Regions from separate parts of the Comamonas thiooxydans genome, predicted to be linked through region 2. Evidence: predicted binding sites of a transcription regulator. Region 2 holds the regulator's gene; each other region holds the start of a gene.

Region 1 (7,781 bases), 390 kb from region 2:
GCTGATCGCAATACGGAGAATTCTCTGAATTTTCCGACGGGGTTATCATTGAGGCCATTATTCAAGCAGATAGATGCTAGTACTTTGCCAACTGGGGTCTCTACGCAAATTGAACTGAATATTCTTCCTGGTATCCTTAATGAGGATATTACGGTTACCGCTGGTTCAGCCTATTCTGAGTCTGATAAGGCAACAGTATCTCTGAGTAATTTTATTTCGGCTTTGTGTGTCGGTTTGGATGTTGATTTGTATTTCTGTTTGAATAATTCAGCAGTGGAGAAAATCCATGATGATGTTCGGAAATTGAATGAGAAAACTGATGCGAAAAAAATTCTGAAGGAAATTTCATTCTCTCAAGATAATCCATTTATTAAATCGGCTTTGCCGGAAATGATAGATGCTTGCGCGGATAGAATGAGGCTCATAAAACAAGATGGAGAAGTCGTTGGATTTGCCGCTATTTCAGTTGAAGGGAGTGCGGGGAGAGCGCTGCTCGGTGTGAATGCAGTTAATGGGCTGTCGGATAATATAACAAGAAGACATATGGATAGCATTGTTGGATATATTGATAACTTCCCTGGTAAGGCAAGTAGAAATGTTTCTGAACCTATAGCTTCAAAAGATGTAATCAAGAGCTGGGCGGATGAGCAGTTGATTATTTTGGAGAAGAAAGGGTGTGATGCCTTATCTAGGCACATCGCTTCCGCAAATTCTTTTCAATATGGTGCTGATGCAATCGATTTTGCAAGAAACCTAGTTTCTATTGGCGGTAAATATTATTGGATGAGTTTTGATAAGCTTGCTCAAATTTCATCTGAATTGCCAACTGGATTTTTAATTACCCACTATGGTCATATAGAGACTCATCATTCAATTGAAGGTATTAAAGATGTTGCTTTGATCCTTCCAAGAATGAATTCCAATTGGTTGAATTTTGCTCTTGATAATGGCATTCCCAGGAAAGATATTTCATTGGCGGGATGTTTGCATAGAGCCATTGAACGGATGGGCAAGAAGGCTGTTTGGAGTACTTCTGAGCGAGAGCACAAAGCTTATTTTTCCCTAGTAGCCTTAGCTACTGTACGCGCAACTAATATAGATTGAAATAGATTTCTGGGGTAAAAGGCAATTTTGATATTTAAATTGTCTTTTTACTTCAGTATTTGACTTGGTGATTTTTTGTAGGCAGGGCCTGGGCTAGTTAATCTACTGCTGGGCGTTACATTCGATGTGCCCCTTGATCGTTGTGACCTATAAACGGACTTAGGCCCGCACTTTAACCGAGGTCAGTTGGTCGCAAAGCAGTACATCAGCCCGGCGCTGCCGCTCTGTTTGAGCTGGTCTATGCTGCAGCCGCGCGTGCCGTGCGATGAGTTCCACGAGGCATTGGCCACAGGGTCGGGGTTGGTGCCCTTGTGGTCGTGGTGGCCCACGATGGCGGATCCGCCGTCGCTCTTGGTCCAGTTGCCGCAGGTAGTGGCTCGGGCACGGCCATGGCGCCGTCGGGGCGCATGTGTTCACCTTGCAAAGCGCTTGATGCAACTGGTGACGACACCCCAGATTTCCAGCGTCTGCCCTTCTGGCGGCACGATGTCGGGGTAGGTGGGGGCGCCTGCCTTGAGCTTGCAGGTGTCGCCCTCGCTGTCCAGCACTCTGATGACTAGTTCGCGGTCGACAACCGCCACGACGATGCTGCCATCACGGGCGCGCAACTCCCTGTCCACCACGACGATATCGCCGTCATCGATGCCGTGTTCCTGCATGGACGGGCCGGCCACGCGCAGCACAAACGTGGCCTTGGAGTGCGTGACCAGCAGGTCTGTAATATCCAGCCGCTTGCCTGCAAAGTCATTGGCGGGCGAGCCTGCAAGCGCGCTGCGATCAGCCAGCGGCAAAGTAACCGGGGACGCGATCAGTTGGACGGGCATACCACTCATAAGACGATGACTGTGCATATGTACAGTGTAGCGGTTGATGCGGCTCAGGTGTTGTGAATCCACATTGATGTCGCATGCTTTCCACGCGATCTTGTGCCCGGTTCTGTGCGAAGCCAGGGACCAATGTTGTGTTGCATATGCTGCGCCGAAGGCTGGCCAGCCCGCAGTGGCGACTGTGGCTGGTGGCCATTAAGCGGGCATTAGCGGGCACTAGAAAATGACTAGCCGCATGCATTGCAGATGCATAACGGCATTATCGGAATTACTGCGCTACGCGGCAGCTAGAGCAGCCAAGTGAATATCCGCCGCCCCTGCAGTACTGGCTGCATTCACATGGTCAAAGTAGTCGTACCAGCCGCTGGCTTTGATGCCCGCCAGCAGGGCGTCACGAGCGGCCTGGTCAGGAAAGCGCCAAATGCCAAGGAATTTATGCGCGGATCCTTGGTCGATGTTGGAGTCCGTTTCTGCCAGAGAGAGGACTTCGACACCGAGGCTGGAGAGTTGACTTAATGCGAGTCCGATGCCGCCGAGAAAGTGTTGCCTTTGTTCGGCGGGCAGTGCGAGCCAAGCCGAATTGGGGGTGTAGAGCTCTACGAGGTAATGAGACATGGTTCCACTTTCACTTGAGATTGCGCAGTGCGCGTTGACATATACGATGTGTGGCGGCGGTTTGGGAGCTTTGAAGCCATTGGGCACAGGTGTCACGCACCCAGGCTGGCTGGTCCTTGGCGGCATCATTGAGCCAGTTGGCGACCGAGTCCTGCACGTAGACCGAAGGGTCGCTCTTCAGAGCTGAGAGCAAAGGCAGCGCTTGTTCAGGCGAGCGTTTGAGCTGTGAGATATGCGTGCTCCACACACCGCGGGGACGCAAAACCTCGCACGCGAATCGTCGGACACGCTCAGAAGGATCTTGTGTCCATGGCATCAGCTGTGCGATAGCCGCAGCTAGGTCTTGCACCAGGTGCGGCCGCATCGCCATCCAAGCCCATTCACGCACACCAAAATGGGCATCGTCTGCCAGCGGGCGCATTGCGGCCAGCCGTACACCGAGATCTAGGTGAGGCTGAGCACCGACCATGAAACACGCCCAGCCGCGTGCCATATCGGCGCGGTGCGTTTGGCACTGTGCAATGCCTTCAGTACCCAGGGCCTCCAGCAAGACTGCGCCGATACGGGCCATGCGTTTGAGCACACCCAGCTGGCAGGCTTCATCGATCGTGTTCAGTGCTTGGACCGTAAGTGCCGGAAAGAGTGTTCGTGCCAGTACGGCCTGGTCGACTGCCAGGCATTCAGTCAGCGTTGCACATTGCAACTCCCCGCGCGATAGCGCATGCAGAACGTCCCGAGGAATGTCAGCGGTGCGCGTCGCCCCCTTGCGGACTGGGTCCTTCATGATTCAACGTCCGATTTAGGGCCTCGTACTTTCTCCAGCAGCGCTGCCAGCTGCTTTCGTTCAGGTGCAGACAGGTTGCCAAACAGGCCTGCAATCCACCGGCCATGCTGGTCGATAACGGTACTGGCGAGCTGTTTTCCTTTTGAGGTGAGCCGAATGCACAGTGCCCGGCGGTCTTCGGCGTTGGCGTGACGTTCAATCAGACCTTCACGCTCCAGTCCGTCTAGGAGGCCGGTCACCGTGGCGCGGGTCACGCCAGCCTGTTCGGCCAGCGCGTTGGGTGCGAGTCCGTCAGGTGCCACATCGAGAAGGAACAACAGCACAAAGCGCCCCTCAGACAAACCATGAGGGGCCAGCAAAGCAGCACAGTCGCGGTCGATGTTTGCAGCCATCGACAGCACTTGAAAACACAGCTGAATGCCATCCACATCGGGAAGATCGCGTCGTTGCGCTTCTTCAATTAGCGCCTGGTACTTCTGTTCAAGCTTCATTAGTTAGCCAAAATATAATATGGTGGCTAATTATATGAGTAAGTTCACTTCGTGAGTAGCAGGCACTTGTGCGGGCCGAAGCCCGCGCTTTCATCCCGCTCAGTTGGTCGCGAAGCAGTACATCAGCCCGGCGCTGCCACTTTGCTGGAGTTGCTCGACGCTGCAGCCGCGTGTGCCGTGAGACGAGTTCCACGAGGCGTTGGCCACAGGGTCTGGGTTGGTGCCTTTGTGGTCGTGGTGTCCCACGATGGCAGAGCCGCCGTCACTCTTGGTCCAGTTGTCGCAGGTGGTGTCCTTGCCGGGCTCGGGCACGGCCACAGTGCCGTCCAAGCGCGAGCCGGTGAGGATGTCGTGGCGGTTGACCTCGTCGCCAAAGCCCGAGACGACTTCGCCCTTTTCGGTTAGCGAGGTGTCCTTGCCGACCTTGGCATTGGCGCTGTGCAGGTCGGCCACGCTGGTGGCAATGACCACGCCCTTGGCGTTGCGCCACGGGCCGTTGCCGATGCGATCGCGCGCATTGACAGCGGGTTGCCCATCCAGTGCCGCATTGCTCAGGTAGGCGCGCCAGGTCTTGTTGCCCGCGCCGACGCTTGCGGCCAGCGACTGGCAGTAGCGGTCGGCCCCGGCCAGCCCGCCCAGGTCGCCGCCCTTGCCGGGGTTGGTGCTGGTGATGAAGAAGCCCATGGGGTTGCCGCCCGACGCCCCCATGGCGCCGCAACCCACAATCAGTGCGGCAGCCGCAAGGGCGGTGCTGGCAGAAAGAACCAAACGACGGGACATGGCAGGCTCCTGAGCAATAGTGGAGCGTGCAGGCTAACGCAAGGTGGTGTCAGCGGCAATATGGGGATGGCTCGCCACATTGCGATTCTGGACTGGTTGGAGGAACTGATGCTGCGTAACGCTCGTGATCTGGGCGTCTGTGTCTGCTTGGGATCGCCAGTTCGACGGCTGTGATCCGTTGAAGCAAGCACCTATTCTTGTGAGTCTAGCAATTTGTAGCGCTCACCAAGAACCCAAGGTTTGTCGCACGCCTGACAAGACTATCAATGTTGCCAATACCCCATTGGTTGCTGACTGCTGCTAGGCTGTCTTGGAGCTGTATCAGATCACTTGGGTCCAAGAAATGGCGCTTACGTCCAGAAGTTGTGTAAATGCTGTTTGCCTGATCGGCTGTAGCTATTACGCCGCTTGATCCTTGGCACGTACTTGGAAATGCTCTTTCAAGCTCAGCGAATGTAATGGAAGGGTTCAATTCAACATAGCGCTTTACGATTGCGAGGACGAGGCGTCCTTTTCCGTATACCTTGCCATCAAAATGGTACTTGGTAGCGTCTTTGTTGGAGGGGAGCTTGAAATAGGAGTCAGTGCTGACAAAAACGCTGCCATCAGAACCACGAAATCGTTGGAGGGTTAGCGCAGCGATGGGTGTGCCATCCGTTGTCTGATAGCCTTGACTAAATTCATTTGCAAGCTCTGAGTCTATAGTTGCTCCAACTAAGACGCCAATCCACTTTGGGCTCGGCACACTGTCACTGCTTAGGATGTTTGGCTGGTTTTCGAGTATCTGGCCTTTTTGCAGAAGATAGCCCTCTAACTGAGAAAGATGTTTTCTTTCCAAGTGACCGAGTTTGAGCTCTACGATGGCGATATACTCCTGAGAGTATGTGGCTAGGATGTCAATACGACCATCTGTATCCTTACTTATTTGTCCCTGCTTGAGTTGTATCTCGGCGCCAATTATTTCTACATTGGTAAAGACTTCGTCATCGAGAGCTAGCACTCCCTCGTTGTCGATCAAATATGCTTCCATAGACAGCTCTCGCTTGAAGGGAAACGCTTCTAATTGAATGTCGTTAGCAGTGATGTGACGATAAAGGCGCATTGATCCCTCAGACAGTTGACGTAGAATCGCAGGCCACTTCGGGAATCTGCGAGTTAAAAACTACAGCCTATCACCTTCCTTCCTTGATTTCCCGAGAATCAGCTCGGAAAGATATCGTTGGGTTGCGTTGATCAGTTGACTCCACAGTTGATTACATACTTTGGTTCTGCAAAACCACGCGTCAACAACTAGGCAGAGTAGGGTGTCTGTGAACATTGAGGCATCAGGGGAGTTTTTTGGGGAGTTTAGGGGGGAGCGACGGGAATTGAAATGATGTCTCTCAGAGGGAGATGGGCCGGTTACACCCCCTTAAACCCCGGTCTGATCGGTTCGATTCCCATCGTATAGGCACCGATGCCGCAGACCTTGAAGGTTGGGGATTCCGGTTAAGTTGACCGTCTGTGTCGGCTGCTGCTGACCGGTCTGATGGTGGGCGATCGGTTGAGACGAGGCGCGAAGCCGCGCAATATATAAGTACGATAAAGCGAAGCAACGACGTATCAAGGGTTGTGTTGGCGGCTCTAGCGAATGCGTTGCATCAACCGGTTGAATCCAGGCAGACTTTAACTGCTGGCTAGCAGTTGTCCATGTAAATCACTGCAATCAATTTCGCTGCTTGCCGATTGGCAATTGCTTGATGGCTCCCAAGTCTCTTTTCTTGGCTAAGGCCTCAATCTTCCATTGATTGCTGCGAACGAAAAGAAAAATTGCTGCCAAGACACAAGCCAAGGCTATCGCGAAGACGATAGCGGCGACGTTGTGAGGCACCAAAAGCCATAGCAAGCCAAGTGTTGTGGTCAAGAAGACTCTGAATACTCTTGCCAGAAGCGATGCCTGAAACAGGAGTCACTTGTCGTGCCGCGCTGGGCAATGATTCGGTGAGTAAGGTCTAGCGACTACTGAAGCGAAACTTAAGCCGCTATCCTAGGGTGCTTTTGACTACTTGGGAGCGATCGCAACGGCTGCACACCAAGCAATGCGAGAACTCGCAGGCTTGCGCCAAAGCGTGTGATCAGGCCATATTTGCGGTCCAACTGCGAACTTGCTTTCGTGATTTGATCTTCCAGCCATCATTTGTGCGTTCAAAGCTGTCTTCATACCAAAGGCCGCTTACAAAAGTGGTTTCTTTGCCTTCAGGCGTCCTGCCCGTCATGGGGACGATGGCCGCAGATCGGGCGGTGGCGCTATTTCCTGCCAGATCAATTTTGACGGTGGAGACTGTGTGCTGTGTCGAGGCCAGGCTGCCAAGGATTGGTAAAAAAAATTCTTGCAGCTCGGCAGGAGAGCCTTTGGGTCCACCAAAAGCGGTGAAGTCCAAAATCGCATCAGAAAGAAATATCGCTTGAAAGGAGTGCCAATCCTTTTCGTCTAAAGCATGACAGTACCGTGCCAGGAGCTCGTTGATTTCTACCTTGTCCGAGATGTCCTGAAGTGTCATTGCTGGCTCCGTTTGGAAGTCATGATTTGAACCAATCAGGACAATACGTGCATCGACCGGTTGGGCATCGTCTGTATCGACTATCGCGCATGTAGCGGTACTTTTTGAGGAACATTTGACTCACAAAGGCTGGCGAGTGTCCGCAGCCGACAACCGATTGCGGCTGTCGCTGCTCGGCCCCTGCAGTCATACAGTTGCTGATAGGACTTCTATATGGCAAAGCTTCTACAGCCATTGAGTCGCTGAATATATGCTCTTGTCCGTCGTCACTTCTTCAGATACAGATACTATGAAAATCAGTGCTCGCAATGTCTTGCAAGGCAAGGTTATCTCGATTGTCACGGGTCCAGTCAGCACGGAATTGACACTGGAAGTTGCCCCTGGTGTGAGAGTCACGTCCTCTATCACCTCGACGTCGGCCCAGTCCCTGGGGTTGAAAGAGGGCGACAACGCATATGCCTTCATTAAAGCGTCGTCGGTAATGGTTGCTGTGGATTAAAGAGTTCTTCTGTCTAAGCAAAGAGGCTCCTAGAGGAGCCTTTCTGATTCAGCCAGTTCAGATCAATTGGACGCGCTAAGTTGAAATCTTCTTCCGCAAGCAACGGCCTCCAGACCGGCGCAGCGGGTAGCACGGCGACGT
Region 2 (7,781 bases):
GCCTATCGCGGCGTCAGCGTGCTGCTGCTGGCGCCACTGACAGCCCTGCTGGCCGTGGCCTTCGGTGCACCGGAGCTGATGCTGGCCAGCTACACCCAGATCTTCATGGTCAGCCTTGGCGGCTTTGTCATCGCCTACTTTCCGCTGTTCTTGCTGGGCGCGGTCTTCGGCAAGCTGATGGAGGCCTCTGGGGCTGCTCACATCATTGCCCAGGGCATTGCGGCAGCACTGGGCGAGCGGCGCGCCATACTCGCCGTGGTGCTGGCCTGTGCCGTTCTCACCTACGGCGGAGTTTCCTTGTTTGTCGTGGCCTTTGCGGTGTATCCCATCGCCCAAGCGCTTTTTAGGCGCGCCGACATCCCGCGCCGTCTCATGCCGGCCACGATTGCGCTGGGAGCCTTTACCTTCACCATGACGGCACTGCCCGGCACGCCGGCCATCCAGAATGCGATTCCCATGCCCTATTTCGGAACCACGCCATTTGCAGCGCCGGGGCTGGGCCTGATCGCCGCAGCCGTAATGCTGATGCTCGGCCTGTGGTGGCTGCACTGGCGCAGCGCGCAGGCGCGCTCCAGGGGCGAAGGCTTTACCGCCGAGGATGAAGCCCAGCAGCCGGCGAACGAACTTGCTCCGGCAGCAGAGGCCGCCCCCAGTCGTCTGGAGCTGAGCAAGGCCTTGCTGCCTGTTGCCGTGGTGATCGCTCTGAACTATCTTTTATCGGTGCATGTACTTCCAGGTCTGGACACGCGCTATCTGGCCGAAGCCCGTTTCGGCGCCACCAGCATCGAGGCGCTGCGCGGCATCTGGGCCGTGATTGCGGCCCTGACCGCGGCAATCTGCCTGCTGGTCGCCTTATGGTGGAGCCGCCTGCCACAGCTCAAGCAACTGCTCGACGAAGGCGCCAGCGCCTCGGCCCTGCCGCTGCTGAACACGGCCTCCCAGGTCGGTTATGGTGCGGTCATCGCCTCGCTGGCAGGCTTCACGCTGATACGCGATGCGGTGCTCAACATCTACCCGGACAACCCGCTGATCTCGATGTCGATTGCCATCAATATTCTGGCCGGCATCACCGGTTCGGCCTCGGGTGGCATGAGCATTGCCCTGCAGACCCTGGGCAGCACCTGGCTGCAGATGGGCGAGGCCGCCGGCCTGTCGCCCCAGTTGCTGCACCGCGTCACGGCCGTGGCCACGGGCGGGCTGGACACCTTGCCGCACAACGGCGCCGTCATCACCCTGCTGGGCATCTGCCGGCTCACGCATCGCCAGTCCTATCTGGACATTGCCATGGTGGCCATCGTCCCAGCCGTCGCAGCCCTTGCCGTCATCGTGGCGCTGGGCAGCCTGTTTGGCAGCTTCTGACCTCAGGCTTCCGGGATCAGCGTTCGGGTATTTGTGCATCACGCAGGCCGGTTGGCTGCGGGAACTCCGGCCGCGCCCGTATGATCCGAACCCCTATGCCTCAAAACACCGTCCAAGCATCCACCTCACAACATGGCTTGCGCGCCCTCTGGCGCCGGCGTGGCGCGGGTGCCTGGCTGCTGTGGCCGCTATCGCTGCTCTATCGCATGCTGCAGGCCTGGAACGCCAGGCGCATGCGCGGCCGCCAGCAAAGCACGGGGTTGCCCGTCATCGTTGTCGGCAATGTGATTGCGGGCGGCGCGGGCAAGACCCCTGTGACCCAGGCCGTGGTGGCCCACCTCAAGGCCAGGGGCTGGCGGCCGGCCATCATCTCGCGCGGCTATGGCCGCAGGATCGAGAACGGGCAGGATTGCCGCGAGGCCCTGCCGGACAGCCCCGCCAGCGAGGTCGGCGACGAGCCCGCCCTGCTGGCGCGCAGCACCGGCGTGCCGGTCTTTGTCGCCTCCAGGCGCATGGAGGCGGCGCAGGCGCTGCGCCAGCGCCACCCGCAGGTCGATGTGATCGTGAGCGACGACGGCCTGCAACATCTGGCCCTGGCACGCGATGTGGAGCTGTGCGTCTTCAATGATGAAGGAGTCGGAAACGGCTTTCTGCTGCCCGCAGGCCCGCTGCGCGAGCCCTGGCCCCGCCCGGTGACGGCCATACTGCATGCCGGCCAACCGCCCAGGCCGCTGGGAAGTTCCCCGGCTTTCGCGCTGCAGCGCAGCCTGGCCGACACCGCCTCTAACGGCCATGGCCAGAGCATCCCACTGCGCAGCCTGGCCGACCAGAGCCCTGAGGCCGTGGCCGCCGTGGCACGCCCCGAGTCCTTTTTTGCCATGCTGGCCGCCCAGGGCATCACTCCGGCAGCAACCCAGGCCCTGCCTGATCACTATGATTTCGAGAGCTTCTCGCGCAAGCTGGAAAACGACAAACCCTTGATTTGCACCGAAAAAGATGCCGTCAAGCTCTGGCGCAGCCATCCTGAAGCCTGGGCCGTGCCCCTCAAGCTGCAGCTGCCGCAGGCCTTCTGGGAGCTGCTGGATGCGCAGCTGACCAAGGCCAACGCCAATATTCGCCGCGATGACAAGCCAGCCTGACTATCATTGAGCCTATGGATCGGCCCCCGGCTGATCATCTCTTTTTGCTGCGCCAGCCCCCCTGCTGGCGCCCTCATCCCGTTTTGCAGGAATATTCCATGGACGCCAAACTTCTCGAACTGCTGGTCTGCCCCGTCACCAAGGGCCCGCTGCGCTTTGACCGCGAGCATCAGGAGCTGATCAGCCACAGCGCGCGTCTGGCCTACCCCGTGCGCGACGGCATCCCGGTACTGCTGGAAAACGAAGCCCGCACCCTGTCCGACGATGAGCTGGAAGAAGAAAAGCAATAAGCCATGAGCTATACGGTACTGATCCCGGCCCGCCTGTCCTCGACCCGTCTGCCCGGCAAGCCGCTGGCCGATATTGCCGGCCTGCCCATGGTGGTGCGCGTGGCCCAACGCGCGGCTCTGGCCGGTGCAGCCCGCTGCGTGGTGGCGGCCGACGACGAAAGCATTGTGGCGGCCTGCGCCGAGCATGGCATCCAGGCCATCCTGACGCGCAAGGATCATCCCAGCGGTAGCGACCGTCTGGCCGAAGCCTGTGCGCAGCTGGGCCTGTCCGGCGACGATGTGGTCGTCAATGTGCAGGGCGACGAGCCGCTGATCGACCCCAGGCTCATCGAGGCCGTGGCGCAACTGCTGCTGGCCCGCCCCGAAGCCAGCATGGGCACAGCCGCCCATCCTATTGATAGCCTGACGGACTACCGCAACCCGAATGTGGTGAAGGTGGTCTGTGACGCCAAAGGTCTGGCCAGCTATTTCAGCCGCGCGCCCATCCCTTTCTCGCGCGACCACGGTGATGAAGCCTGGTGGCAGACAGCGGCCCCCAAGGCCGGTCACCCAGGTTTCACACCGCTGCGCCATATTGGCATCTACAGCTACAAGGCCGGTTTTCTGCGCGAGTTCCCGCAACTCGCGCCCGCCCCCACCGAAGCCATGGAGCAGCTGGAGCAGCTGCGCGCCCTCTGGCACGGCCACCGCATTGCCGTGCATATCACGCCCGATGCACCGGGTGCCGGCGTCGACACGCCCGAAGACCTAGAGCGCGTGCGCGCTGTTTTTGCTGGTTGAAAAAAAGACCTGCGCACTTTGGCGACACCGGTGCGCAGGCCGTCTTCATCCAGGGCTGCTCACGCATCAAGCCAGCAGCTGCCCAGTCCGCGCACGCCGTCCCAAAGGGCCCTGAGCCAGTCCAGGAAAGCGCTGATCGCTATACTTTCCGCATAGTCCGAATAGCATATGTAACGACTTCGGCACCTGGATTACAACTACAGCAATCGCGTTTGCAGCGGATACATGCCTTCAATTGGCCGCACTTGTGACAGCCTTGACTGAATTGTGTAAGCCTGTGTTGGTCTTGTGCGTGCTATCCTTGCCCGCGAAAAAATACGGCCCGGGGACTACGGACGACCACCCGTCTGCCTAGGCCAGCAAGAATTTCTACTCTCCTCAAGGATTTCCATGAAACTGATTTTGTTGGGTGCACCCGGCGCCGGCAAAGGCACTCAGGCGGCCTTTATTTGCCAAAAGTACGGTATCCCTCAAATCTCCACGGGCGACATGCTGCGCGCGGCCGTCAAGGCTGGCACCCCTCTGGGTCTGCAAGCCAAGGCCGTGATGGACGCCGGCCAGCTGGTCAGCGACGATCTGATCATCAACCTGGTCAAGGAGCGCATTGCTCAGCCCGACTGCGCCAAGGGTTTCCTGTTTGACGGCTTCCCCCGCACCATCCCCCAGGCCGATGCCATGAAGGCCGCCGGCGTGAAGCTGGACTATGTGCTGGAAATCGATGTGCCCTTCGACGCCATCATCGAACGCATGAGCGGCCGCCGCAGCCACCCCGCCTCGGGCCGGACCTACCACGTCAAGTTCAACCCTCCCAAGGTGGAAGGCAAGGACGATGTGACCGGTGAAGACCTGGTGCAGCGCGAAGACGACAAAGAAGAAACCGTCAAGAAGCGCCTGGACGTCTACAGCAGCCAGACCCGTCCTCTGGTGGACTACTACAGCAACTGGGCCAAGGCCGATGCAGCAGCGGCCCCCAAGTACCGCGCTATCAGCGGCACAGGTAGCGTGGAAGAAATCACCGAGCGCGCTCTGGCCGCTCTGGCTTCCTGATCACTCGCTCACGGAGCCTTGCCGACTTTTCGCGGTCAGGCATCTCTGTGCAAAAAAGGCCGGTGTCTTCACCGGCCTTTTTTATCAAAGCTCAAGGCCTTCCGACCGGCCTCCGTCCGATGCGGGAAAGCTGCACCGAGGATGGCGTTGCAGTCATCAACATTCATAGCTTTCTGCGCCTACATTCATTGAATTTCAGACAGAAATGCAGTCAATACCCCGCATCAACACCGGCCAGCAGCTCTCAGAATAAGAGCATCAACCCAATGCACAAGGCCAGCCCATCAGCTCCAGCATCAGGCTGATTCTGGCCTTGGCCGCCGGCAGTCTGCTCACACGGCTATCCCGCGCTCCATCAGCTTCCACCACCGGCCCCTCCTCGCACCGGGTCGTGATGCGCAAAGCCATGCCCTGCGCCTGCGCCCAGTCCAAGGCTGGCACCAATGCCTGATGGACCGTGCCATTGCCCGTGCCCACCACCACCACGGCACGCACGCCTGCCGCATGCCAGGCCTGCATCACCGCCAGCGCCACGGCACTGTTGCAGCCCGCATGGCTGTGCAGCAGCTCCACCTGGGGCCATTGACCTGCGGGCGCTAAAGCGATTGCAGGCGAGCCAGCCGCAGCGGCTCTTGGCAGCCCGCCCGTTGCCCAGCGCAGACGCCCTTCCTCCACCCAGCCCTGCGGGCCGGCGCCACTGCCATCGAAGGCATCCACGCGGTAAGGATGCACCTTGCGCACCTGGCGTGCGCTGAACACCCTGCCCGCCATCACCGCCAGCACGCCTCGACCGGCGGCCTGTGCATCGGCCGCACAGGCCACGGCATCGCGCAGATTGCCGGGGCCGTCGGCCGAGATGGCCGTGGCCGGGCGCATGGCACAGGTCAGCACCACGGGCTTTGCCGGACGCAGAACGCATTGCAGAAACCAGGCGGTTTCCTCCAGGGTGTCGGTGCCGTGGGTGATCACGATGCCGCTCACATCATCACGCGCGAGCAGCTCGGCACAGCGCAGCGCGAGCGCATGCCATGTCGCATGATCCATATCCTTGCTGTCCAGTTGCGCCAGTTGTTCCGCCTGAAGCGACGCAGCGGCAACGCACTCCAGGTCCGGCACGGCCTGCAGCAGTTGAGCCACGCCCAGCTGGGCCGCGCGGTAGCCCACGCTGGTGCTGGCCTGCTCGGCGACACCGGCAATCGTGCCACCCGTGCCCAGGATGAGGATATTTTTGTCACGTTCCACTTGCAGTCCTCTTCAAACTGATTAAAAATACAGGTACTGGATGAACACACAGTATTCATCATCGATCGATCAAGGAATGCCCATGGACCACCCCAAGCTCACTCCCCGCCAGCAGCAGATTCTGGACCTCATCCAGTCCACCATCGCTCGCACGGGTGCGCCTCCTACCCGGGCCGAGATTGCCAGCACCTTTGGCTTCAAGTCGGCCAATGCTGCAGAAGAGCATTTGCAGGCACTCGCCCGCAAGGGCGTCATAGATCTGGTCAGCGGCACATCGCGCGGCATTCGCCTGCGCGCCGATACCGTGCGCAACATCAATGCGGCACGCGGTGCCAGCTTTGCGCTGCCGCTCACGGCCCTGGCCCCGCTGGTGCTTCCCCTGGTCGGCCGCGTCGCTGCTGGCTCGCCTATTCTGGCCCAGGAACATATCGATCAGAGCTATTCGGTCGAGCCCAGCCTGTTTGCCGCCAAGCCCGATTACCTGCTCAAGGTCCGCGGCATGTCCATGCGTGACGCGGGAATCATGGACGGCGATCTGCTGGCAGTACAGGCCACGCATGAAGCGCGCAACGGCCAGATTGTGGTGGCCCGCCTCGGCGACGACGTGACCGTCAAGCGCTTCAAGCGCACGCCTCAAGGCATCGAGCTGCTGCCCGAGAACCCCGACTACAAGATCATTCACGTCGATCCTGAAGAGCCATTCGCCATCGAAGGCCTGGCCGTAGGCCTTATCCGCAACAGCATGTTCATGTAAACGGCAGACGGCGTCCCTCCGCCTATGCAGCGGAGGCACCGAGCCTCTTTCCCTCTCAAGCCCAGGTGGTAGGCGCGAAGCCGTTGAGCTTCGCCCTGGGCGGAGCTTTGTCGGAAGAATGCAATCCTGCCCTTATCCATGCCGCAAGGTCATCAAAGGAGTTGCCAAATGGGATTCGCCACATCACTGCAGGCGTTGACACGCCTGACCCTTAAAAGCCTGCCTGCCACGCTGTCGCTCAACCCGAACTTCAGCTCCGATGATGCAAGCGACACCGCTGCAAAACCTGCATCCTTCACTACCAATCGTCCAAAGGCGAAGCAGATCAGCATTCCTGTCATGCGCGCCAACCGCGGCCGCAGTCGCCTGGGCAGCAATACGCTTTGTCCTCAAACCTTTGCAGCGACACCAGAGCTGCAATCGCCAATAACCGACGAGTCTAGGCAAGCAGCTTCTCCACGACTTCTCAAAATCGTGCAGCGAGAACCACGCAAGCAGCCCGAATGCCTGCTGATCTGCGGACGCATGGCCGATGTCTGTGCCGCGCTGGAGCGTATGGCACTCCATGAGCAAACAGCCCCGCAAGTCTGAAAGCACAGTGAGGTTTGACTGCCTGCACCCATGCAACCTCGAGCCCGACCCGCGATAGGCCTGCAGGCGATGCAACAAAGCTTCCCTATGCATCCAACAGGAAGCCATCTCAACGCTCTTTACCCATCGGCTGGCAGATATGGCGCCAGACAACTCTGCCAGCAGTGCATAGGCCAAAAACTCGATATCGCCAGAGCAGGCCCTCTGTGTTTACGCCGAACGATCTGGATCGCCATGTAAATTATTTGCCGATGCTCTGCCTGCGCCTGTACGCCGGAACGCATTTCGCACAAGCCTCGCAGCCTTCCAAACTCCTTGTCAGGCGCGAATATGCGTCAGAACGGATACCCGGATCAGGGTATTGCGGCACCTCTTCGACAGTGGAAACATTCATATACACATGTCAACGAGGGCGTCTTATGAGTGCCTACCGCAAGCTCTTGCAGCACATACAGGCCAAAGACGCCAATGGAGACCTGCGCCTGATTCTGGTCTATCAGAGTTTTGATGAGGTCGACATGCCGCATGGCGTCTCCATACGCCCGTCTACCATTTACTTTGAAACTGCCGATCATCAGG
Region 3 (7,781 bases), 580 kb from region 2:
AGTGAGGTTTGGCAGGTATACCTCTTGATCTTCCTTTTGCAGTCTGCTTCCGCAGCCTTTACCCCTACCTTTCAGGCGACGATACCGGACGTCTTGCCTGAGGAGAAGGATTACACAAGGGCTCTTTCCCTGTCTAGGTTGGCCTACGACATGGAAAGTTTGCTGAGCCCGATGCTCGCGGCGGCGCTGTTGACCGTGATTTCCTTTCATGGGCTTTTTGCGGGAACCGTCGTTGGCTTTATCTGTTCAGCACTTCTGGTGGTGTCTGTAACGTTGCCGCAAGCCAAAGCAGTCGTTCAACACGGAGGTATTTACGCCAAAACCTTCCGTGGAATGTCCATCTACCTTCGGACTCCTCGTTTGCGGGGTCTGCTAGCTTTGAATCTGGCTGCTGCTGCGGCCAGTGCAATGGTCATTGTCAACACCGTGGTCTATGTTCAAAGCAAGCTTCAGCGGCCAAGCACCGATGTTCCCTTTGCACTCGCTGCATTTGGCGGTGGCTCGATGTTGATGGCTTTGTGGCTTCCAAAGATCTTGGAAAAACGTCCTGATCGACCAGCAATGCTGTGCGGTGCAAGCATTATGGGGGGCGGCCTATTTGCAGGATTCCTTATCGCTACTGTCGGGGGTAGTTATGAATGGCCAGCGTTCCTATTGCTGTGGTTCACCATCGGCTTGGGATACTCGATGACACTGACTCCAAGCGGACGATTGCTGAGGCGATCGGCAGCGGCCCATGACCGTCCAGCAATATTTGCTGCACAGTTTTCCCTGTCTCATGCGTGCTGGTTGCTTACCTATCCACTAGCCGGCCAACTGGGGGCAAGATTCGGCATGCCTGCTGCGTTTTTGGCCCTTGCGGGGATCACTGTCATTGGTCTAATCCTTGGCTGGAGGTTGTGGCCCAAAGCAGATGAAGATGAGATTGGTCATGAGCACCCAGATGATCCTGCGTTAGATGAGCATTTGAAAAGCGGTATCGCACTTGGTGGACGTAAGCACATTCATGCTTTTGCCATAGATGATTTGCATCCTCGTTGGCCGGATGCGCATTAAGTCAGTTTGAAAATTCAAGTTCTTCCTAGAGCAGCTAGAAGCTCGGCAACTGCTTCAACAAGGGTTGACGTCATTTGTGAGAAATGCGCCGATAAGGCGAAGGGGATCGGCAACGGCCACGGGGTGGTCTTGCCTGAGTACTTGTGGCTTTGATAGATACCGTGCATTTTTTAAATCAAAAGTTGCTGCATATGGCGGTGCTGTTCTTGATGACAGCCAGCTTGTTGCTGTCCAGCGTTGGCATGTTTCAATCGCACGGTATGGCTTTGCTCGCTGCTTCTGGACATGAGCCTCATGGTCAGGTTCACACTTCACATACGCATGATCGCGCACATGACGGCGAAGCGATGGAAGGATCTTCGGGATGGCGAAGCTCACCCAATGCGCACTCCCATGCAGCTGATAACAGTCAGCATGGACATAACCCACTTGACCATAGCCACGAAACGGCGAATCTGCCCCCTTTGATTTCTTTACCATCCGGGTATCTCCGCCATCGGATCGCAGCTATGCCGCCGGAGCCGTTTTTCAGTCACCAGCCTCAGCGTCTTGAGCGACCTCCATCGTTAGATCACTACCTCTAAAAGGTAGCCCACATCATGAATGTGGGTCGGTTAAATCTATTTGGAGTTTTCATGCTCAGTGAATTTTCGTTATTTCAGACGAGAGGGATAAATGTGCCCCTGCGTCTTTGTCTGTTGCTGCTTGCCATGCTGGCCTTAATGCCGGTTGATGTACTGGCACATGCTGTCACTGAGGGTGACAAAGGCTATATCCAGGAAATCTCCGGCATCAATTTGATTCCTTACACATACCTTGGGGCCAAACATATGGTGACTGGCTATGACCATATCTTGTTCCTTTTCGGAGTGATCTTCTATCTCTACCGACTCAAAGATATTGGCTTGTATGTGAGCTTGTTTGCCATAGGTCATTCGACAACGATGCTCATCGGTGTGTACTTTGATATTGGTATTAGCAGCTACGCCATCGATGCCATCATCGGACTGTCTGTGGTCTACAAGGCGCTTGACAACATGGGAGCGTTCGAGCGGTGGCTGGGTTTTCAACCTAATCCACGCATTGCTACCTTCGTATTCGGCTTGTGCCATGGCTTTGGCTTGGCGACCAAGATTCAGGAGTACGAGATGAGCCGTGATGGGCTGGTGCCTAATCTATTGGCCTTCAATATAGGCGTTGAACTGGGCCAGTTACTAGCCCTTGGTGCCATTCTTATTGCGATGGGGTACTGGCGCCGAAATGCCAGCTTTGGGCGATATGCCTATACAGCCAACGTTGCCATGATGACCGCCGGTTTTGTGCTTTTTGGCATGCAACTGACAGGTCTGTTTGTCTCCATCTCCAGCTAAATCTAATGTCATGAATACACGTAATACCCGTAACACTCGCCAAATCCCATCCTCTGCCGAGTTGCCGAGCAGCCAGCAGCTGCAGAAGTCCACATTTACTGCTCTTGCGATCGCCGCATTGTTGCTGGTCACGGTGGTGCTGCCTTCTGAATATGCGATTGATCCCACTGGTATCGGTAGAGCTCTCGGCCTAAATGAAATGGGAGAAATCAAGACACAGTTAGCCGCAGAAGCCGAAGCTGATCGAGCTGCGGCTCCTGCTGCTAGCGAAAAGAAAGCAGTGAATACTGCTGTTGCGACTTCGGCAGTTGCCGGTATTGTTGGTGCAAAGTCGGCCGAGGCATCTCCGCCGGCGCCTGTGCAGAAAGTTGCAACGCAATGGAAAGATGAGGTCACCTTTGTGCTCGAACCGGGTCAAGGTGTCGAATACAAGTTACGTATGAAGGAGGCTGCCAAGGCAAATTTTGAATGGACTGCCAAAGGTGGCGTAGTGAATTACGATACCCACGGCGATGCTTCAGGTAAAAGCATCAGTTACGAGAAGGGGCGCGCTGTGGGTGCCGATACAGGCGAATTGAAAGCCGCGTTTACAGGCAACCATGGTTGGTTCTGGCGCAACCGTGGCCAAAGTGATGTGACGATGACATTGAGAGTCTCTGGCGATTACGAAAAATTGTCTCGCCAGTAATCAAACTGCATTGCTGATAATACACCGCGCCATGCAAGTGCTTGGCGCGGTCTTTTTCATCGTGAACTATTAACGCCAATGTTGATTCAGATTATCGCAGGCACTTTTCTAGCTGGCGTAGTTAGTGTGTGGCTTGCCTGGATGCTGTGCAGGAGCTTTTTTACTCGACATCCACAGCACATGCTTAGCTTAGCTGCAGGAGCTTTGCTCGCCACCGCATTTATCAACTTATTGCCTGAAGCATTCGATAGTGATTACTCTGCCAAATCTCTGTTCCTGATTTTTTTCTTGGGGCTGCTAACTGTCATCGTCTTGGACAATGCAGAAGTTTTGCATCGCGCTCATGTTCTCGGTCTGCCTAGCGGTCATCAACGCACACCTCATGAGCACATTTCAAGTGCTCCAACGGGACGCTGGGCGGTGCTTTTTGGAGGCGGCGTACACGCATTTGCCGATGGAATTCTGATTGCATCGGCATTTTTAGCCAATGAAAAATTGGGTTGGGGCGCGGCGTTTGCCGTACTACTGCACGAAGTGCCGCACCATTTGAGTGATTTAGCTGTGGTCGGCAATGGAGGCAGCAAACCAAGAAAAGCTGTACTTAAGGTCACTTTGGCAGGCTCGTTCACTATGGCAGGAGGGTTGGCAGGCTACCTCATTGTGGGTCAACTTGCAGGTTGGCTTCCTATGCTTCTTGTGCTTGCGGCCAGTAGTTTTGCCTATGTGGCGCTGTCAGACATCATTCCGCAGCTCAATAGACCCAAGGGATTGAGGCAAACCATCGTCCAATTGTCTTGCCTGCTATTTGGCTCTTTGCTAGTGTCGGCTGCTGTCATGGTTGCTGGTGGTCACGGCCATTGAGTGGACAGCTTATGGGATCGTCAACTAGAGCAAAAATGAACGTCAACGAGGTCAGTTTAGGCATTGGATCCGCAAGAAAGCTAGCCATTGGTTAATCGCCGGTTTGTAGGTCTATGCTCTAGCTATTGGAATTTCATTGAGCTTGGTGGTGTAACGCGGCGTGCGAAGCTCTTGACGCATACGCCAACCGCTCGCATCTTGCTCAGGTACTCCAGTGCAGGCTACGTGCACAGTGCCTTTGCCGAAGCGCTTGTTGACCTTGTCGATGGCTTCCATCAGCTTGCTTTGATCGCGGGCAGGTCCCTCGAAAAGCAGGTCGCCTTGTTGAACGGTTGTAGGGCACAGATCCTGCAGCATCACCCCGGCCTTGGAGAGCTGGTAGCCGGGCTCATAAATCATGCGCAAGCCGCGCACCGCTGCGTTCACGAGGGCCTTGGTGTCGGAGGACGGGGGCTGGAGCTGCATCACGGCCATGTTGTAGAACTTGGGGCCAGGCCTAAATGGCGAGGTGTGCGCGAAAACATGCAGGGCGCCAGCCCGCAATCCTCCTGCTCGCAGTTTCTCGGCGGCCCTGGTTGCAAATTCGCTCACGGCTTCAATCAGTGGTGGCAGGGTGGTGATGGCGTGGCCGAAGCTGCGAGTGCATGCAATCTGCTTTTTTGCGGCAGGGGTCGTTTCTAAGCTCATGCAGCTGAGGCCTTGCAGCTCGCGCACTGTGCGCTCCAGCACTACGCTCCAGCCCTCTCGCGCAGCATGGGCAGGCAGCTTGGCCAAGTCCAGCGCAGTCAGCACGCCTTGCTCGGCCAGCTGGACCGAGATGCGGCGGCCCACCCCCCAGATCTCGCCGGCAGGCGTACGGCCGAGGATGTCGGTGCGCTGGTGATCGGATAGCTCCGCCCAGTTGCAGACCCGCTGCAGCTCTGCAGGGTAGCTGCCCGGCTTGCGTTCCGAGTCCTTGGCGACATGGTTGCAGAGCTTGGCCAGGGTCTTGGTGGGGGCCAGGCCCACGCAGGTGGGAATCCCCGTCCATTTCAGGATGCGTGCGCGAATGGCAAAGGCGCGACGCGTCAGATCCCGAATGCCGTCCAGGTCCCCGATGAATGATTCATCGATGCTGTAGATCTCCTGAGTGGGCCCCAGGCCGGCAGCCAACGACATCATGCGGTCGCTCATGTCGCCGTACAGTTCAAAATTTGGAGAGAGGCAGACGAGCCCCTTGTGCTCGACCAGATCGCGCAATTGAAAAAACGGCTGTCCCATCTTCACGCCCAAGGCCTTGGCCTCGTCAGAACGTGAGATAGCACAGCCGTCGTTATTGCTCAGGACAACAACAGGAATGCCCTGCAAGGAAGGCCGGAACGCTCGCTCGCAGCTGACGTAGAAGTTGTTGCCATCGATGAGCGCAAACATACATCCTCATGCAAAGCGCTTGATGCAGGACTTGACCACACCCCAGATTTCCAGCTCTTGGTTCTCTTTTGGAACGATGTCGGGGTATGTGGGATTGCCGGCCCTGAGCTTGAATACGCCACCTGCGTTGTGCAGAACCTTAACGGTGAAGTCGTTGTCGATTACGGCCACCACGATGCTGCCGTGGCGGGCGCGTAGCGCCCGGTCCACAACAATCATGTCGCCGTCATCGATGCCGTATTCGCGCATGGATGGACCGGCTACGCGAAGCAAGAATGTGGCCTGCGGGTGTTCGACCAGCAGCTCAGCTATGTCCAGCCGTTTGCCTGAAAAGTCCTCGGCCGGAGAGGGGAAGCCTGCACGCACGCTGCAATCTGCCAGAGGCAAAGCAACTGGCGAGGCAGTGAGTTGGACGGGCATGCCGCTCAAGAGTCGATGACTGTACATGCATACAGTATAGCGATTGATGGAGATCAATCACTAAGAATCCACTTCGATACCGATTGCTTTCCACTTGTAGGGTGAGTGACTGATCGCGTTCGTGCGTTGACATGAGCGTCTTGAGGGAGCAACGTGGATTGATCGCTGCCGGCCAAACAAGTTGCTCAATCGCGCATCGATCTCTACAGAGCCAAGCAGCATAGTGAGCAATAAAAAAGTGGCCTCGAAGGCCACTTTTTTGCTGTCGCGAAGTCATTAGATTTCAAACAGCGATCGATCCTTGTCCTTGATCCATGTTGGAGGCTTACCTCGGCCAGTCCACGTTTGGCCTGTGTTGGGGTCACGATACTTTGGCGCAACCGAAGATCCAGCGTTTGTGCGCTTTTGCTTCCCTGAAGAAAAGATGTCGTTTTCGGTAAGCCCAAACGCCTCAATGAGCTTTCGGATTTCCTGCACTGCCCCAGCGAGTTCTGCTTTTCTAGCAGCAGCAATCTGCTGCTCAAGTGCCGCACGCTGTGCAAGTAAATCCTTGTAGGAGTTGGTGGGAGTGGTCATGTTGGTTTCGACACGTGGTCATTGGTGTGGATGCTGATGGTGATCCACTTCAACCTTATTCTGATCTAGATGAGGCGTCTTGTGAATGTAAAGCTACGCGAAGTTGCTATTGCTGACCAGTCATTTTGGTGAGTTGCTCAGACGGACCAACGCCGAGGCCGCAGAAACGGTTGGAGGCCATGCCTTGTGACATCACCCATGACCTTTTGTCTTGATTTATACATGCACTGTTTGCTCCGGCTTATGCGGACACATTGTCTTGACACAGCGGTCGAATAAGTGCTTTCTCAAAGGGAGAAGTACCGTGGATTTCGCTGGCTCGGCGTGTTGCCAGTGCCTCGAGAGCAGTATCTAGATTTTCTGGATCACCCAAAATTGGCATAAGGCGCTCGCCGAGCTGAATCGGAACACCATACTCCTCAAGAGCAGTAACAACTGGGTTCATAAACATTGCTTCGAGTTGCCCGCAGAAGAATGTGTAATCTCCAGGGGGGTAAGCGTGTCTTGAAAGAGCCTCAGCCTGAATTCGATTTACGGCATTCATCAAACGTGGAGCTCTGAAGTTCACCCACTGCCGGGTGAACTCTAAAAAAGTCTCGAGAGCTTCATCTGCGTCATCCCCTGACTTTCCTTTGACGGCTTCTCGAATCTGTGCGGTATAGCTCGGCTGAATGCGGTATTGGTTGATTAGGTATGTGAGTTGGGATGCTGATTTCACACCTGCACCACCGCGCACATTGAAGTGACGCCAGGCAAGGTCGAAAACTATCTTCAAGTTGTCGTAGCTCGGCATTCCGCGCCAAGACAACACTGCTGCTAGGTCATCAATATTTTCTTCTATTTCACGTGCCAGACTAATTTGACCCCAGGGTTCAAGCCCTGCGTTCTCCTTGATGGTTTCTAGCGTCACATAATCCTGTTCCCAAATTTGCCGCATTCGCTTTACTGCTAGGTCAGAAAGGTCCTTCTCATCTAGCTGGATTAGTAGCGAATCCGGGGCATTGTCATTTTGGGTGAAAACTGGGATATCGACGAACGCTAATTCCGGCTGAGGTGGGTCATTGAATAAATAAACCTGTCCAACAAAATGTTGCCACATTCTGCCGGAGCGACCGCGAATATTGTTGAAGGTGAAAAAATCGTACTTTTTATTGTTAATTTTGTTGTCAGCGACCACCACATTCCGTGCTGCAGTATTGACACCTTCAATTAGTGTCGATGTGCAAACTAGATATTCCAAATGGCCACGATTGAACAATCGCACAAGCATCTGTGCTACTGATCGAGGAAGCCTGCCGTGATGTGTGCCAACCCCTTTCTTCAGTGACTGGACTAAACCCCATTGAGGACTAAAATTATTGCTGAGCCAATTAATTGCGTGCTTCAGCAGGTCACTTGGC

Evidence for each region. The regulator LexA, encoded in region 2, represses DNA repair genes until DNA is damaged. The targets are predictions, from matches to a motif close to ACTGTATNNNNATACAGT.
Region 1: CTR2_RS15145 (LexA family protein) is a predicted target of LexA. The motif match lies at 1,947-1,964, and genes of this name have one in related genera.
Region 3: CTR2_RS14135 (LexA family protein) is a predicted target of LexA. The motif match lies at 5,824-5,841, and genes of this name have one in related genera.

The regions. Positions count from the first base shown of each region.
Region 1 is NZ_AP026738.1:3,273,312-3,281,092, reverse strand. It holds gene CTR2_RS15155 (HD domain-containing protein) at 1-1,104, shown strand, start outside; gene CTR2_RS15150 (hypothetical protein) at 1,287-1,433, opposite strand; gene CTR2_RS15145 (LexA family protein) at 1,518-1,928, opposite strand; gene CTR2_RS15140 (DUF6616 family protein) at 2,208-2,546, opposite strand; gene CTR2_RS15135 (DNA alkylation repair protein) at 2,557-3,330, opposite strand; gene CTR2_RS15130 (MarR family winged helix-turn-helix transcriptional regulator) at 3,327-3,821, opposite strand; gene CTR2_RS15125 (hypothetical protein) at 3,921-4,601, opposite strand; gene CTR2_RS15120 (hypothetical protein) at 4,807-5,703, opposite strand; gene CTR2_RS15115 (hypothetical protein) at 6,307-6,504, opposite strand; gene CTR2_RS15110 (nuclear transport factor 2 family protein) at 6,716-7,141, opposite strand; gene CTR2_RS15105 (TOBE domain-containing protein) at 7,392-7,640, shown strand.
Region 2 is NZ_AP026738.1:3,665,588-3,673,368, forward strand. It holds gene CTR2_RS16965 (GntP family permease) at 1-1,359, shown strand, start outside; gene lpxK (tetraacyldisaccharide 4'-kinase) at 1,455-2,498, shown strand; gene CTR2_RS16975 (Trm112 family protein) at 2,597-2,788, shown strand; gene kdsB (3-deoxy-manno-octulosonate cytidylyltransferase) at 2,792-3,568, shown strand; gene adk (adenylate kinase) at 3,959-4,615, shown strand; gene CTR2_RS16990 (asparaginase) at 4,874-5,857, opposite strand; gene lexA (transcriptional repressor LexA) at 5,940-6,611, shown strand; gene CTR2_RS17000 (hypothetical protein) at 6,780-7,202, shown strand; gene CTR2_RS17005 (hypothetical protein) at 7,622-7,781, shown strand, end outside.
Region 3 is NZ_AP026738.1:3,081,846-3,089,626, reverse strand. It holds gene CTR2_RS14165 (MFS transporter) at 1-1,056, shown strand, start outside; gene CTR2_RS14160 (hypothetical protein) at 1,111-1,536, opposite strand; gene CTR2_RS14155 (HupE/UreJ family protein) at 1,692-2,426, shown strand; gene CTR2_RS14150 (hypothetical protein) at 2,437-3,114, shown strand; gene CTR2_RS14145 (ZIP family metal transporter) at 3,193-3,975, shown strand; gene CTR2_RS14140 (Y-family DNA polymerase) at 4,087-5,385, opposite strand; gene CTR2_RS14135 (LexA family protein) at 5,392-5,805, opposite strand; gene CTR2_RS14130 (H-NS histone family protein) at 6,082-6,381, opposite strand; gene CTR2_RS14125 (DEAD/DEAH box helicase) at 6,623-7,781, opposite strand, start outside.